2 regions of the Caldalkalibacillus thermarum genome follow, and region 2 is predicted to be linked to the other one. Evidence: riboswitches for the same ligand, from Rfam matches in the RefSeq annotation. Region 2 holds a riboswitch; the other holds the start of a gene.

Region 1 (6,356 bases), on a different contig from region 2:
TCATGGAAGCCCAGGAAATGAACTGGCCGGAAATTGATTTCATGGTGCGCCAGTTCCAGCAAGCGACCACAGCGATCCGTTACAGTGAAAAACCGGTGGTCGTCGCTCCGTTTGCCATGACGCTCGGTGGCGGAACTGAGTTCTGTCTGCCTGCAGCCCGCATTCAGGCAGCCGCCGAAACCTATATGGGTCTGGTTGAAGTGGGCGTGGGCCTGATACCCGGGGGCGGAGGCAATAAAGAGATGCTGTACCGCCTGTATGACAGTGTGCCGGACAAGGCCGATGTGGATCTGCAGCAGCTGGTCAACCTTGCTTTTGAAACCATTGCCATGGCCAAAGTGTCGACCAGTGCCGAAGAAGCTCGCCAGTATCAGTTTATCCGGCCCCAAGACGGGATCAGCATCAATCAAAGTTTCTTGATCTACGAGGCCAAGCAGAAAGTGCTGGAGCTGGCCCGGGCAGGTTATCGTCCGCCCCAGCCCAAAAAGATTCCGGTTGTTGGACGGGAAGGAAAAGCGGTGTTGATGTTGGGAGCCTATACCTTCAAGAAAGGCGGCCAGATCAGCGACCATGACTATAAAATTGCCGAGAAACTGGCCCACGTCTTAAGCGGAGGCGATCTGCCGCAAGGAACCCTGGTGGATGAACAGTATTTGCTGGATATTGAGCGGGAAGCATTCTTAAGCTTGTGCGGTGAGCCAAAGACACAACAGCGCATGCACTATATGCTGACCAAAGGCAAGCCGCTCAGAAACTAAGCGTCGGCAAACAGCCAAAGCCATCAATCTATCAAACAAGGAGGAGAGTGCCGTGAGAGAAGCCGTGATTGTGGCGGGGGCCCGCACGCCGGTCGGCAAAGCGAAGAAGGGATCGTTGAAGCAGGTCCGGCCGGAAGATATGGGCGCTCTGGTTGTCAAGGAAGCGATCAAACGGGCAGGAGATTTTGATCCGGCCTTAATCGAAGACATCATAATTGGTTGTGCTTTCCCTGAAGGGGAGCAGGGCATGAATCTGGCCCGCATCATTGCCTTGCGTGCCGGACTGCCCACCACCACGCCGGGTATCACCATTAACCGTTTTTGTTCCTCAGGTTTGCAGGCGATCGCTTTTGCGGCGGAAAAAATCATGCTGGGCCATGCTGACGTCATGATTGCCGGCGGGGTGGAAAGCATGACCCGCGTCCCTATGGGCGGCCATAAAGTGGCCCCCAATCCCTGGCTGATGGAGAACATGCCTGAAGCCTACATGAGCATGGGACATACCGCTGAAGAGGTGGCCCGCCGCTTTAAGGTCAGCCGTGAAGAACAGGATGCTTTCGCGGTCCGCAGCCACCAGCGGGCAGCAGCAGCGATCAAGGAAGGGCGCTTCAAGGAGGAAATTGTTCCCGTGCCTGTCACCGAGCGTTATCTGGATGAAAACGGCAAGGTGCAGGAGAAGAGCTTCATTTTTGACACCGATGAAGGGGTGCGTCCCAACACCACCATGGAGATTTTGGCCACGCTGAAACCGGTGTTCCATTCCCAGGGCACGGTAACCGCCGGCAATGCCTCCCAAACCAGTGACGGGGCAGCGGCAGTGGTCGTGATGAGCCGCGAAAAGGCTCAGGAGCTGGGGCTTCAACCGCTCATCGCCTTTAAAGCTTTTGCTGTTGGCGGCGTTGATCCGGACATTATGGGGATTGGCCCGGTGGAAGCGGTGCCGAAAGCCCTCAAGCTGGCTGGCATCACCCTGGATGATGTGGGGTTGGTGGAACTGAATGAAGCTTTTGCTTCCCAGTCCATTCAGGTTATTCGCCATCTGGGGCTGGATGAAGAGAAAGTGAATGTGAACGGAGGGGCGATCGCCCTGGGCCATCCGCTGGGCTGCACAGGGGCCAAACTGACCCTTTCCTTGGCCTATGAAATGAGACGGCGCGGCGAGCGATTTGGCGTTGTAACCATGTGTATCGGCGGCGGTATGGGCGCAGCCGGCGTCTTTGAATTATGTGAATAAAATTTGAGGAGAAATAAGGAGGAAACCAATATGAGCGATGTGAAATCCTTTGTCCGTGGCGGCGGCTTTCTCATCGAGGATGTCACGCCGGAGCAAGTGTTGACCCCGGAAGAATTTACTGAAGAGCACCGCATGATTGCCAAAACAACGGAAGAATTTGTGCTGAACGAAGTCAGACCGGTTCTGGAGGAAATAGAGAACCACAACTTTGAACACACGGTGCGCCTGTTGAGAAAGGCCGGAGAGCTGGGGCTCTTGGGTGCTGATATCCCGGAGAAATATGGCGGATTGGGCTTGGACAAAATCAGCTCCTCACTTATTACTGAATATTTGTCCCCGGGAAGGTCCTTTGCCCTCAGTTTCGGGGCCCACGTGGGCATCGGCACTTTGCCCATCGTTTTCTTCGGCAATGAGGAACAGAAGAAGAAGTATTTGCCGGCCCTGGCCACAGGCGAAAAAATTGCCGCTTACGCCCTGACCGAGCCCTCTTCCGGCTCCGATGCTTTGGGAGCAAAAACAGTGGCTAAATTAAGCGATTGCGGTAAATACTACATTTTGACCGGTGAGAAGCAATGGATCACCAACTCTGGATTCGCCGATGTCTTTATCGTCTATGCCAAAGTGGACGGGGAGAAATTTACGGCCTTTATCGTTGAGCGTGACTATGAGGGTGTCTCTACCGGTCCCGAAGAGAAGAAGATGGGTATTAAAGGGTCATCCACACGCACCTTGATCCTGGATGAAGCTAAAGTGCCCGTTGAAAACGTGCTGGGTGAGATCGGCAAAGGGCACGTGATCGCCTTTAACATTTTGAACATTGGACGCTACAAGCTGGCTGTGGGCTGCGTCGGCTCCACCAAGCACTTGCTGGAAATTTCGGTTAAATACGCGAAAGAGCGCAAGCAATTTAAACAGCCGATTGCCAATTTCAACCTGATTAAAAACAAATTGGCCAACATGGCCATCCGCACGTTTGTCAACGAAAGCATGGTGTACCGTACCACTGGCTTATTTGAGGAGAAACTGGGTCGCTTGAGTGAAGAAGAAATGGAAAACGGTCTGGAAGTGGCCAAATCCATTGCCGAATACGCCATTGAATGCTCCATTAACAAAGTATACGGCTCGGAAGCCCTCGACTATGTGGTGGATGAAGCAGTGCAGATCCACGGCGGTTACGGCTATATGAGCGAGTACGAGGTGGAGAATGCCTACCGTGATTCCCGTATTAATCGTATCTTTGAGGGCACCAATGAAATTAACCGTTTGCTCATTCCGGCCACGCTGATGCGCAAAGTGATGAAAGGGGAGCTGGATCTTTTGTCCAAAGCCAGCGGCCTGCAGGAAGAGCTGATGATGTTGATGCCCCAGGAGCCGGATGAAAATGAACTGCTGGCTAAAGAAAAACAGCATCTGGAGATGGCCAAAAAACTGTTCCTGATGGTAGCCGGCACCGGCGTGCAAAAGTATCAGCAAGAGCTGGAAAAAGAGCAGGAACTGTTGGCCCACATCGCTGACATGGTCATTGAAATTTACGCCATGGAAAGTGCCATCCTGAGAACGGAAAAAGCCGTGCTTAAAAATGGCGAAGCTAAGGAACAACAAAAACTGGATTATACCCGCGTCTATGTCCAGGAAGCCCTGCAGCGCCTGGAAGGGATCGCCAGGGAGAGTCTGGCTGCCATGGAAGAAGGGGACACCCTGCGTACCATGCTGGCCATTGTGAAAAAACTGACCCGACACAATCCGATCAATACCATTGAAATCAAACGGCGTATTGCCAACCGTATTATTGAAGCCGAAAAATATGTGGTTTAAGCAATAGGGCTGTTTAAGCTTATGTGTGCGACATTAATCTCCTCTTTTGTCTAACGGCCGGAACAGAGTGTCCGGTCGTTTTTTTAGTATGGTTCTTAAAAAAGCATGGCAGAGAGAACCTTTTAGTGTGTATAAAATGGCAAGTATCTTTTTCAAGGGTAAGGATTAAATTAAGGGAACGGGGAGGTGAATTGAATGGCCAGAGATGTGTTTTGTGAAGTGAGCAACTGCAAATATTGGGAAAAAGGAAACAAATGTGCCGCAGACGCCATTTATATTGTCAGCCACACTGGCAACCAGGCTGCTGACCAAAAAGAAACCGATTGTAAAACCTTTGAGCCTGAGGTTTAAGCCGGGCTGAGATTACTTTTTAACACATGACGTCCAATCTTGCCGTTCATCCCCTGTTTAAACATCTTTAAGAGCGGGCCATCTCTTTGTTATGGCCCGCTTTTTTTATGAAACTGGTTCATATTGAAAAATAGGGCTTGTCAGAGGGGAACATTTTTTGTTTAATAGAAATTAAGAAAATTGCATACACCTGCTCTAAAACTGCCCGGATGAACATACCCGGGATATTCGTCATATTCACGACAACTGAATAGAGGATCGGCAGAGGTGCCCATGGGTTGTCCAATGGGCTTAAAAGGGAAGTCCGGTGAGAATCCGGCACGGTCCCGCCACTGTATTTGGGGAGAGACCCATCATGAAACCACTGGGTTATTCACCTGGGAAGGGAGATGGGGATCGATGAACCATAAGTCAGGAGACCTGCCTCTGCTGCACTGGTCAACTTCCTACGAGGATAGGAGAGTTGATGGGGAATAAGGCCTTGGCGCCTCTACAGGCGTTGTGGGGGTCCTATATGCGTGTGGGCTTCTATATGCGTATAGGCATACTTAGGCCAAGTGAGGAAAAACTTGACTCAGCGTTCCTTTTCAACGGCACCCTTTCCGCGTGGGAAGGGTGTCATTTTTATTTGCTTTTCGTCTTTATCCGTCAATGGGAGAGGAAGTTTTAAGCATGGAGGGAAGCGCGATGTCGGGCAAAATCATGGTTGTGGGATTCGGTCCGGGGGATGTCAAGCACATGACTTACCGGGCCAAGGAAGCTTTAGAAGAAAGCGACGTGATTGTCGGTTACAAAACGTATGTGGACTTGATCCGCCCGTTTCTCAATGGTCAGGAGATTATCAGTACAGGCATGACAGAGGAAGTGTCCCGGGCCCAGGCCGCTGTTAAAAAAGCGGAAGAAGGGAAGAAAGTGGCGGTGATCTCCAGCGGTGACGCCGGCTTGTACGGAATGGCCGGACTGGTGTATGAAGTGCTGATCGCCAAAGGATGGCGGGAAGAAACAGGCGTGCCGGTGGAAATCATTCCGGGAATTTCGGCCATTAATTCTTGCGCCTCCCTGTTGGGGGCCCCGGTGATGCACGATGCCTGCACGATCAGCCTCAGTGACCATTTGACCCCGTGGGAGTTGATCAAAAAGCGGATTGAAGCGGCGGCCATGGCCGATTTCGTCATCGCTTTGTACAATCCCAAAAGCGGACGGCGGACCCGCCAAATCGTGGAGGCCCAGCAGATTTTGCTGGCCCATCGTTCACCGGACACACCGGTGGGCTTGGTCAAAAGTGCCTATCGCCAGCGGCAACATGTGGTGCTGACCACCTTGAAGGAGATGCTGGAGTACGAGATTGGCATGCTGACCACGGTGATTATCGGCAATTCCACCACCTTTGTCTACGACGGAAAAATGATTACGCCGCGGGGCTACCAGCGCAAATACACGCTGGACCGGGAAAAACAGCTGCTTGCTCCCCATGAGCGGCTGCGCCCGGAAGCGGAACCGTGGGCGTTAAATGGGCCGGAAAAGCCAGCACAAGCAAAAGCGCCTGAAACAAAGTCAGCAGAAAAGAAAGCAGGTGAACAAGCACCAGAGAAAACGCCTTACCAGTGGGCGATGGAAGCGTGGCAAAGACTCGAGGCCCAACGGGAAGGGAGCGTCACTATTCCGGAAGGGAACGCCATTTTCAATCAGGGTGCCCTTAATGGGCAAATGGAGGAAATTTTTGAAGCAGCGGTCAGCCCTGGCCTGGCCAATAAACAATTTAAGCCTGAACAATTGCACAAGTTGGCTGAGGTGGTTGGTGACAAAGGGTCCATCCGCTACAGCCGCCACCACCAGCTGCTGGTGGAAATCCCCACCAGCGATCCGGAGCAGGTGGTGAACCAATTAAAAAATGTTGGTTTGTTGGTGGAACCTGTGGGTGATGTGGTGCAAATCAAAGCCTGTGACTTTTGCGACGGGGAAAAGTTTGACTCCATTCCCTATGTGGAAGAGCTGCACAAGCGTCTGGGAGGCCTGCCGGTCCCCAAAACCTTAAAAATCGGGTTTAACGGCTGCGGCATGGCCTGCTACGGAGCAGTGAACGATGACATCGGCATTGTTTACCGCAAAGGACGTTTCGACCTGTTTTTAGGCGGAAAGAACATCAGCCGCACAGCGCATCCGGGACAGCCTGTGGCGGAGGGCATCCCCCCTGAAGA
Region 2 (6,356 bases):
CACCCAGCACAAGATCAAGCCCGACCGCTCCGACGATCACCACCAGCACATGAGTCCAGGAGGGATTCAGTCCGCTCAGCATTTACCCGTCCTGCCTTTTCCCCAAATTTGTGGTTGACATGCTGCGCCAATAATTTTGTACCGCTTGGAGCGTAGCCTGGTAAACCAGTTGGCCCAGTGCTTTGCCCAGCACCGTGGCTGAACCGGCATAAGGGGTGGGCTCCCCCTGCTGGGTGGCGGCAATCACAATACTGTCCGTCGAGGTGCCGGTGGCTATGGTTCCAGTGGCCTTGTCTTTGACCTTAAGGGTGTGCAATGCTTTTGTTTTGGCTTCTGTGACCGTCATCACCGCGTTAACGAAAGCGCCGTCTGTCAGATGGCCATCAATAAACACCATGGTGTTGATGGTTCCGATTTGGCTGAGCGTGTTCAGGTCATGGGTTTGGGAAATATCCACCGCATTGCCTACCCCCGCTGTGACGACTGCCAGCAGTTGATAGGGGGCTGCTTCCCGCGCCACAAGCGCGTAATCTTTTAATTCCACAGCCGTCATCATGCCCACAGCTTGTTGGACAGGAATGTCCCGTTCTTCCAGCCAGCGCTTGATGTCCGCTTGCGGGTTGGCACAATGATACTGTTTGGGTACATGGAAATTGCAAAAATGGGAGGCCCAATTGATTCCGCTTCCCCACACGCTGTTGGCCATTACTTTTAGCGGACGGTCAAAGCTGATGTGCAACAACTGCTGATCCTGTGTTAAATGATAACTCTCCAACAGGGAGAGAGAGCTCGGGCCCTGCTCTTCATCAGGGGTAAGCATAAACTGGGGTTTATCCAGCCGGGGATGGGCCTGGGCATTTACCTGCACCCTGTACGTCTGTTCAATGCGGTCCTCATCTTTCAGCACATGCACATCATCAACCACTTGCAGCCGGCCGTCCTTCATCAGGCCCAGCCGGTCGGCATACAAAGCGGCCACATTCAGGTCGTGCAAAATGGCAAATACCGTCAACCCTTTCGTGCGCTGCCACTCTTTTAACAGGGTGAGCAGGCTGAAAGTGTGCTTTAAATCAAGATGGTTGGTCGGCTCATCCAGGAAAAGCAACTGGGGCTCCTGGGCCAACGCTTTGGCCAGCAGCACCCGCTGTTTTTCTCCTCCGCTTAACAGGCGAAAGGCTTGCTGGCGGTAGCGCTCCACATCAGTGGCGGCCATCGCTTCCCTGATCACCCGTTCATCTTGGGCCGAGTGCCAATTCACTAAACCGCGCTGATAGGGATAGCGGCCCAGGGCCACAATTTCTTCCACACTGAAATCAAAAGCGACATGCTCCTCTTGCCCCAGCACGCTGACCAGCTTCGCCTTTTCTTTGCTGCCGTAACGGTCCAGGGGAATGCCGTTTAAAAGAATCTCTCCGCTTTCCGGCGGTAACACCCCGGTCATCAGCTTCAGCAACGTGGATTTGCCGCTGCCGTTGGGGCCCAAGAGCGCAAAAAACTCCCCTTGGCGCAAGGTGAGATTAACCTCTTGAACCTTAAATTCTTCATAACCCCCGCTCACCTGACGCAGTTCCATCATCTTAAAAACCCCTTTCCGGCCCGTTCTCTGATCAGAAGGAAGGCAAACACCGGGGCACCTACCAACGCCGTAATCACACCAACCGGCAATTCCCGCGGCGCAATCAGGGTTCTGGCCAGCAAGTCGGCCAAAACCAAAAAGCTGCCGCCGATCAAAATGGACAGCGGAAGCACATGCTTATGATCAGGCCCTGCTACCAGGCGGACCACATGGGGAATCACCAGCCCCACAAAACCGATGGTTCCAGACACCGCCACTGCCGATCCGGTCAAAAGGGAGGCGCCGGTCAAGATCCACAGTTTGCTGCGGTGGACATCCACCCCGACATGGGAGGCTGAATCTTCCCCCAGTGCCAGGGCATTCAAGTCCCGGTGGTGAAGGAGCAACAGCACCGCGCCCACCAGCAGAAAGGGCAGAAATAAGAGGACATAACGCCATCCTCTCATACCCACACTGCCAAACAACCAATACAAGATATGGCGCAGCTCCTCACCGCTTAAAGCGATAATCAGGGAGATAAACGACCCGATAAAAGCACTGATAATGATGCCGGCCAGCACAATGGTTTCAATGGCCAGCCCTCTCCCGGACAAACGGGTCAGCCCAAACACCATCAGCAAAGCAAATAAGCCGCCCAGAATGGCAAACAGAGGCAGGGTAAACAAGCCGAATAAACTGAATTGAAAAAAAATAACCAGCACTGCCCCCAAGGCCGCACCGGAGGAAACACCAATGGTGTAAGGATCAGCCAGCGGATTGCGCAGCAAGCCCTGAAAAGCGGCCCCGCTGAGAGCCAAAGCGGCACCCACCCCAAAAGCCAGCAACACTCTGGGCAGGCGAATCTCCCAAATGATCATCTTCACATTGGGCGGAATATCATCCGCTAACGCCAACCCGGTCAGCTGGTGGAGGATAATATGCACAATGTCCCTCACCGGAACGGGAACGCTGCTGACAAACAGGGCCAGGAGAGCGGCCGCCACGGCCAACCCTCCGCTCAAAATATACAGCCAGCCCTTATTCAGCAAAAATCTCTGGATAAATGAGTTTGGCAAGGGTCTCCACCCCATCCATAATGCGTGGTCCCGGCCGGGTCACCGTATCGTTGTCTACGTCAAACACCTGCTCCTCTTGAACGGCAGGCACCTCAGCCCATCCGTCACGGCTTAACACTTCTTCCACCGGATTGTCCACATAGTACCCATAAGTGGTAATAATCACATCCGGTTCAAGCTGAACGATCTCCTCCTCGGTTAAGGTGGCCCATCCCTCTACACCAGCAGTGGCCGCTACATTGATGGCATTGATCGCTTCCAGCATTTCATGCATAAAGGTGCCTGTGCCTGGCGTGTAAATATCGGGACGGGGCGACACTTCTACCCACACTTTTTTAGGTTCCTCTACGGCTTCCGTCTGAGCTTTAATCTCAGCCAAGCGGCTTTCCAGCTCACTGACAAGCTGTTCAGCCTCTTCAACCGTACCGGTCACCTGGGCAATAAGGCGAATCGATTCGTATACATCTTCAAACTGTGTGGCACTGGTGTCAATCACCACAACCGTGATACCAGCCTCTTTAAACTGATCCAGCACATCAGCATGGTTCGCCTGATGGTATTCGGTGACAAAGATCACATCAGGCATTAAACTTAACACTTTTTCCACATTGATCTCTTGGCCGCCCACTTTCTCTTTCTCCAGGGCTTCCTCCGGATAATTGGAAAAATCATCGACTGCAATGACTTTATCCCCCACACCTAAGGCATATACGGTTTCGGTAATGCTGGGGATCATCGTGATCAAGGTCTCTGGCTCAGACTCAATTGTCACCTCGTTTCCTGCACCATCCACAATGGTCACCGGAAACTCCGCTTGGCTTTTCTCAGTTTCTTCTTGAGCTTCTTGCTCCTTGCCTTCTACAGCCTCTTCCGGCTCAGCACCGTTATCCCCACCGGTTGCCGTTCCGCACGCTGCGGCTACAACCATGACCAAGGTCAGCATAACGGCTAATAATCCTAACTTTTTCCAGTTGATGTGTAACATCTCTGACACCCCTTTGGTTTGTGATGATTGGCAACACATGTGCGGAAGAGATCCAGACATGAAAAAACACCTTATCCTTCAAGGATAAGGTGTTGACTTAAAATAGCAGGCTTGCGTCAGCAGTCACAGGAGTTTGTGTGGCAATCCTTTCCTTAAGGCCATGAAACCTGACACCCATTGATTAACAACAGATAAGGGGTTTAGCCACAACGGCACCGTCTGTTCGAACATAAGGAGCTCCGGAAGAACAGCGTGCCTCTGCCCCTGAAACTGCACAAGCGCTATATTAAGCATCCTTTTCCTCGAAGGATACTTAATCCAGCAAATAGGCAGGTTTCCTGACTTACGCTTCCTCGCCTCGCTTCGCCTTCCCATGAGCCAAGGCTCACAGTGGCTTGATTGAAGCGGGCTCTGCGCTCACAGTGGCGGGACCGTGCCGGACTTTCACCGGGCTTCCCTTTTAACCCGAGCGCTTTTCTTTACAGGAAAAGCGCTCAAGGCACCTATTTGCGAGATTATATATTTTCCGCTGGCAAGTGTTGCCCATCTATGACATGGCAAATCTATTAGTTGCAAAGTCTATTATAGTGAAGATTGCAGCCGTTGTAAATCAAAAACTCGCTATGACTGTTTATACACCTTGCTCATGCTTTTCTTCAACAATTGTACAGGGCTAGGTTAACGTTGTTGTAGCGGACGTTTGACCTGTTCAAATTCATCTTGAATTTCTTGGGAAGGTTCCTGATCCACCAAGCTGACCAGCACGATCATGATGGAAGAGATGATGAACCCAGGCACAATGCTATACAGTTCAAAGGGTGTGTACTCCCACAAAATCACGGTTAAACCGCCAGAAATGATACCGGCCATCGCACCGCCTCCGGTCATCCGCTTCCAGAACAGGGAGAACAAGACTGCCGGCCCAAATGCGGCACCAAATCCAGCCCAGGCATAAGCCACCAAACCCAAAACAGTATTGTCTTTATCCCAGGCTAACATCAGGGCGATAAGGGCAATCACAAGAACCGCCAAACGCCCAATCCACACCAGCTCTTTTTCTGTTGCGTTGCGGCGGAAAAAGGTACGGTAAAAGTCCTCCGTCAGGGCACTTGAAGAAACCAGAAGCTGAGAGTCTATGGTACTCATAATGGCAGCCAAAACAGCAGCCAGGAGTATACCCGCTACCCACGGGTTAAAGATTGTCTGCACCATGACCAGGAAGACGGTCTCGGGGTCAGCCAAGGCCTGATCACCGCTAAACATGGCTATGCCCACAAAACCAACGATGATGGCACCATATAAAGTGATCACCACCCAGATCACGGAGATCAGCCGTGCCGCAGGAATATCCCGGTCAGAGCGGATAGCCATAAAGCGGGCCAAAATATGGGGCTGCCCAAAATAACCCAATCCCCAGGCCAAAGCGGAAATAATCCCTACCACACTTAAGGTGCCGACCGATTCCCACACACCATCAACGAAGTTCACATCGGCTGCCACATCTAACAGGTCCGGATTGGCTGCACCGATCTTCGTAAACAGAGCATCAACACCGCCGACATAACTGATAGCCACAACAGGGGCCACAAGCAGCGCAATAAACATCAATGTGCCTTGGACAAAGTCCGTCAAGCTTACCGCCAAAAAACCGCCCAGGAAGGTGTAGCCCACGATCACCAGCGCGCCGATGATCAACGCGGTTGAATAATCAATACCAAAAGTAGCTTCAAACAGCTTGCCTCCCGCCACAAGACCGGAAGCCGTATAAAAGAGGAAAAAAACCAAAATAAAGACCGCAGAAATGACGCGCAACAACTGGCTTCTGTCTTTGAAGCGGTTAGCAAAATATTCTGACAGCGTGATGGCATCACCGGCGATTTCCGTATAACGGCGCAAACGTTTGGCTACATACTGCCAGTTAATCATGGTTCCCGTCGCCAGACCAATCGCGATCCAGATGCTCCACATCCCCATTCCTGACGCATACGCAGCACCGGGCAAGCCTAAGAGCAACCAGCCGCTCATATCACTGGCCTGAGCCGACAAGGCTGCCACCCAGCTGTTTAATTTTCTTCCCCCCAGAACATAGTCGGATAAAGTATTGGTCAGGCGATACGTATAAATCCCAATAATTAACATTCCGATGAGATAGGCGAGAAACGTCAAATAGGTTGCACTCACTACTCTTCACTCCCTCCCTCTTTCACATACGTCCAAATGGCCCAGACAATTAACAAGGGCATAGGCACAACCAGCCAAAACCAGGTTGCTGGCGTCAGGGAAAACGCTTCCATACTCTCTTCTCCTTTCTTGTCCAATTAAGGTTATTAATAACATTTATACACACCCTATTCCCCATACCTAAACCTAAAATACCGGCTTAATCTTTTCCTGAAAAAATTCTGCATCTTGCGAATAAAAAGTGGGGATTGGAGAGCACCTCTGGGGTTGCTCTCCAACCTTATTATATCACTTTTTTATATGCATATAGTGTTTTTCTGAAATTACAGTAATAACCATTTTTTACGCATTTATTTTAACATTAGTACATTCGTACCTTACAAAACTTCAGAAACGGCTTTTTTCAATAGGAAGTTTAAGAGATAATCCTGATCCCCTGTTTTGGCGTTAGTGCCGGACATGTTAAAGCCGCCAAACGGATGGACGCCGACGATGGCACCGGTCGATTTGCGGTTGAAATACAGATTGCCGACATAAAACTCTTCCCTTGCCTTTTCCA

Evidence for each region. Region 2 has a riboswitch for cobalamin ahead of IEW48_RS13510 (ABC transporter substrate-binding protein). Riboswitches for the same ligand answer to the same signal wherever they lie in the genome.
Region 1: another riboswitch for cobalamin. It lies ahead of cobJ (precorrin-3B C(17)-methyltransferase); the one in region 2 lies ahead of IEW48_RS13510 (ABC transporter substrate-binding protein).

Annotation. Positions count from the first base shown of each region.
Region 1 is NZ_BMKZ01000015.1:26,193-32,548, reverse strand. It holds gene IEW48_RS07785 (3-hydroxyacyl-CoA dehydrogenase/enoyl-CoA hydratase family protein) at 1-758, shown strand, start outside; gene IEW48_RS07780 (acetyl-CoA C-acetyltransferase) at 811-1,992, shown strand; gene IEW48_RS07775 (acyl-CoA dehydrogenase FadE) at 2,023-3,807, shown strand; gene IEW48_RS07770 (DUF1540 domain-containing protein) at 4,003-4,158, shown strand; cobalamin riboswitch at 4,407-4,600, shown strand; gene cobJ (precorrin-3B C(17)-methyltransferase) at 4,846-6,356, shown strand, end outside.
Region 2 is NZ_BMKZ01000040.1:10,404-16,759, reverse strand. It holds gene cbiB (adenosylcobinamide-phosphate synthase CbiB) at 1-82, opposite strand, end outside; gene IEW48_RS13520 (adenosylcobinamide amidohydrolase) at 83-1,576, opposite strand; gene IEW48_RS13515 (FecCD family ABC transporter permease) at 1,573-2,631, opposite strand; gene IEW48_RS13510 (ABC transporter substrate-binding protein) at 2,594-3,616, opposite strand; cobalamin riboswitch at 3,928-4,138, opposite strand; gene putP (sodium/proline symporter PutP) at 4,295-5,797, opposite strand; gene pruA (L-glutamate gamma-semialdehyde dehydrogenase) at 6,175-6,356, opposite strand, start outside.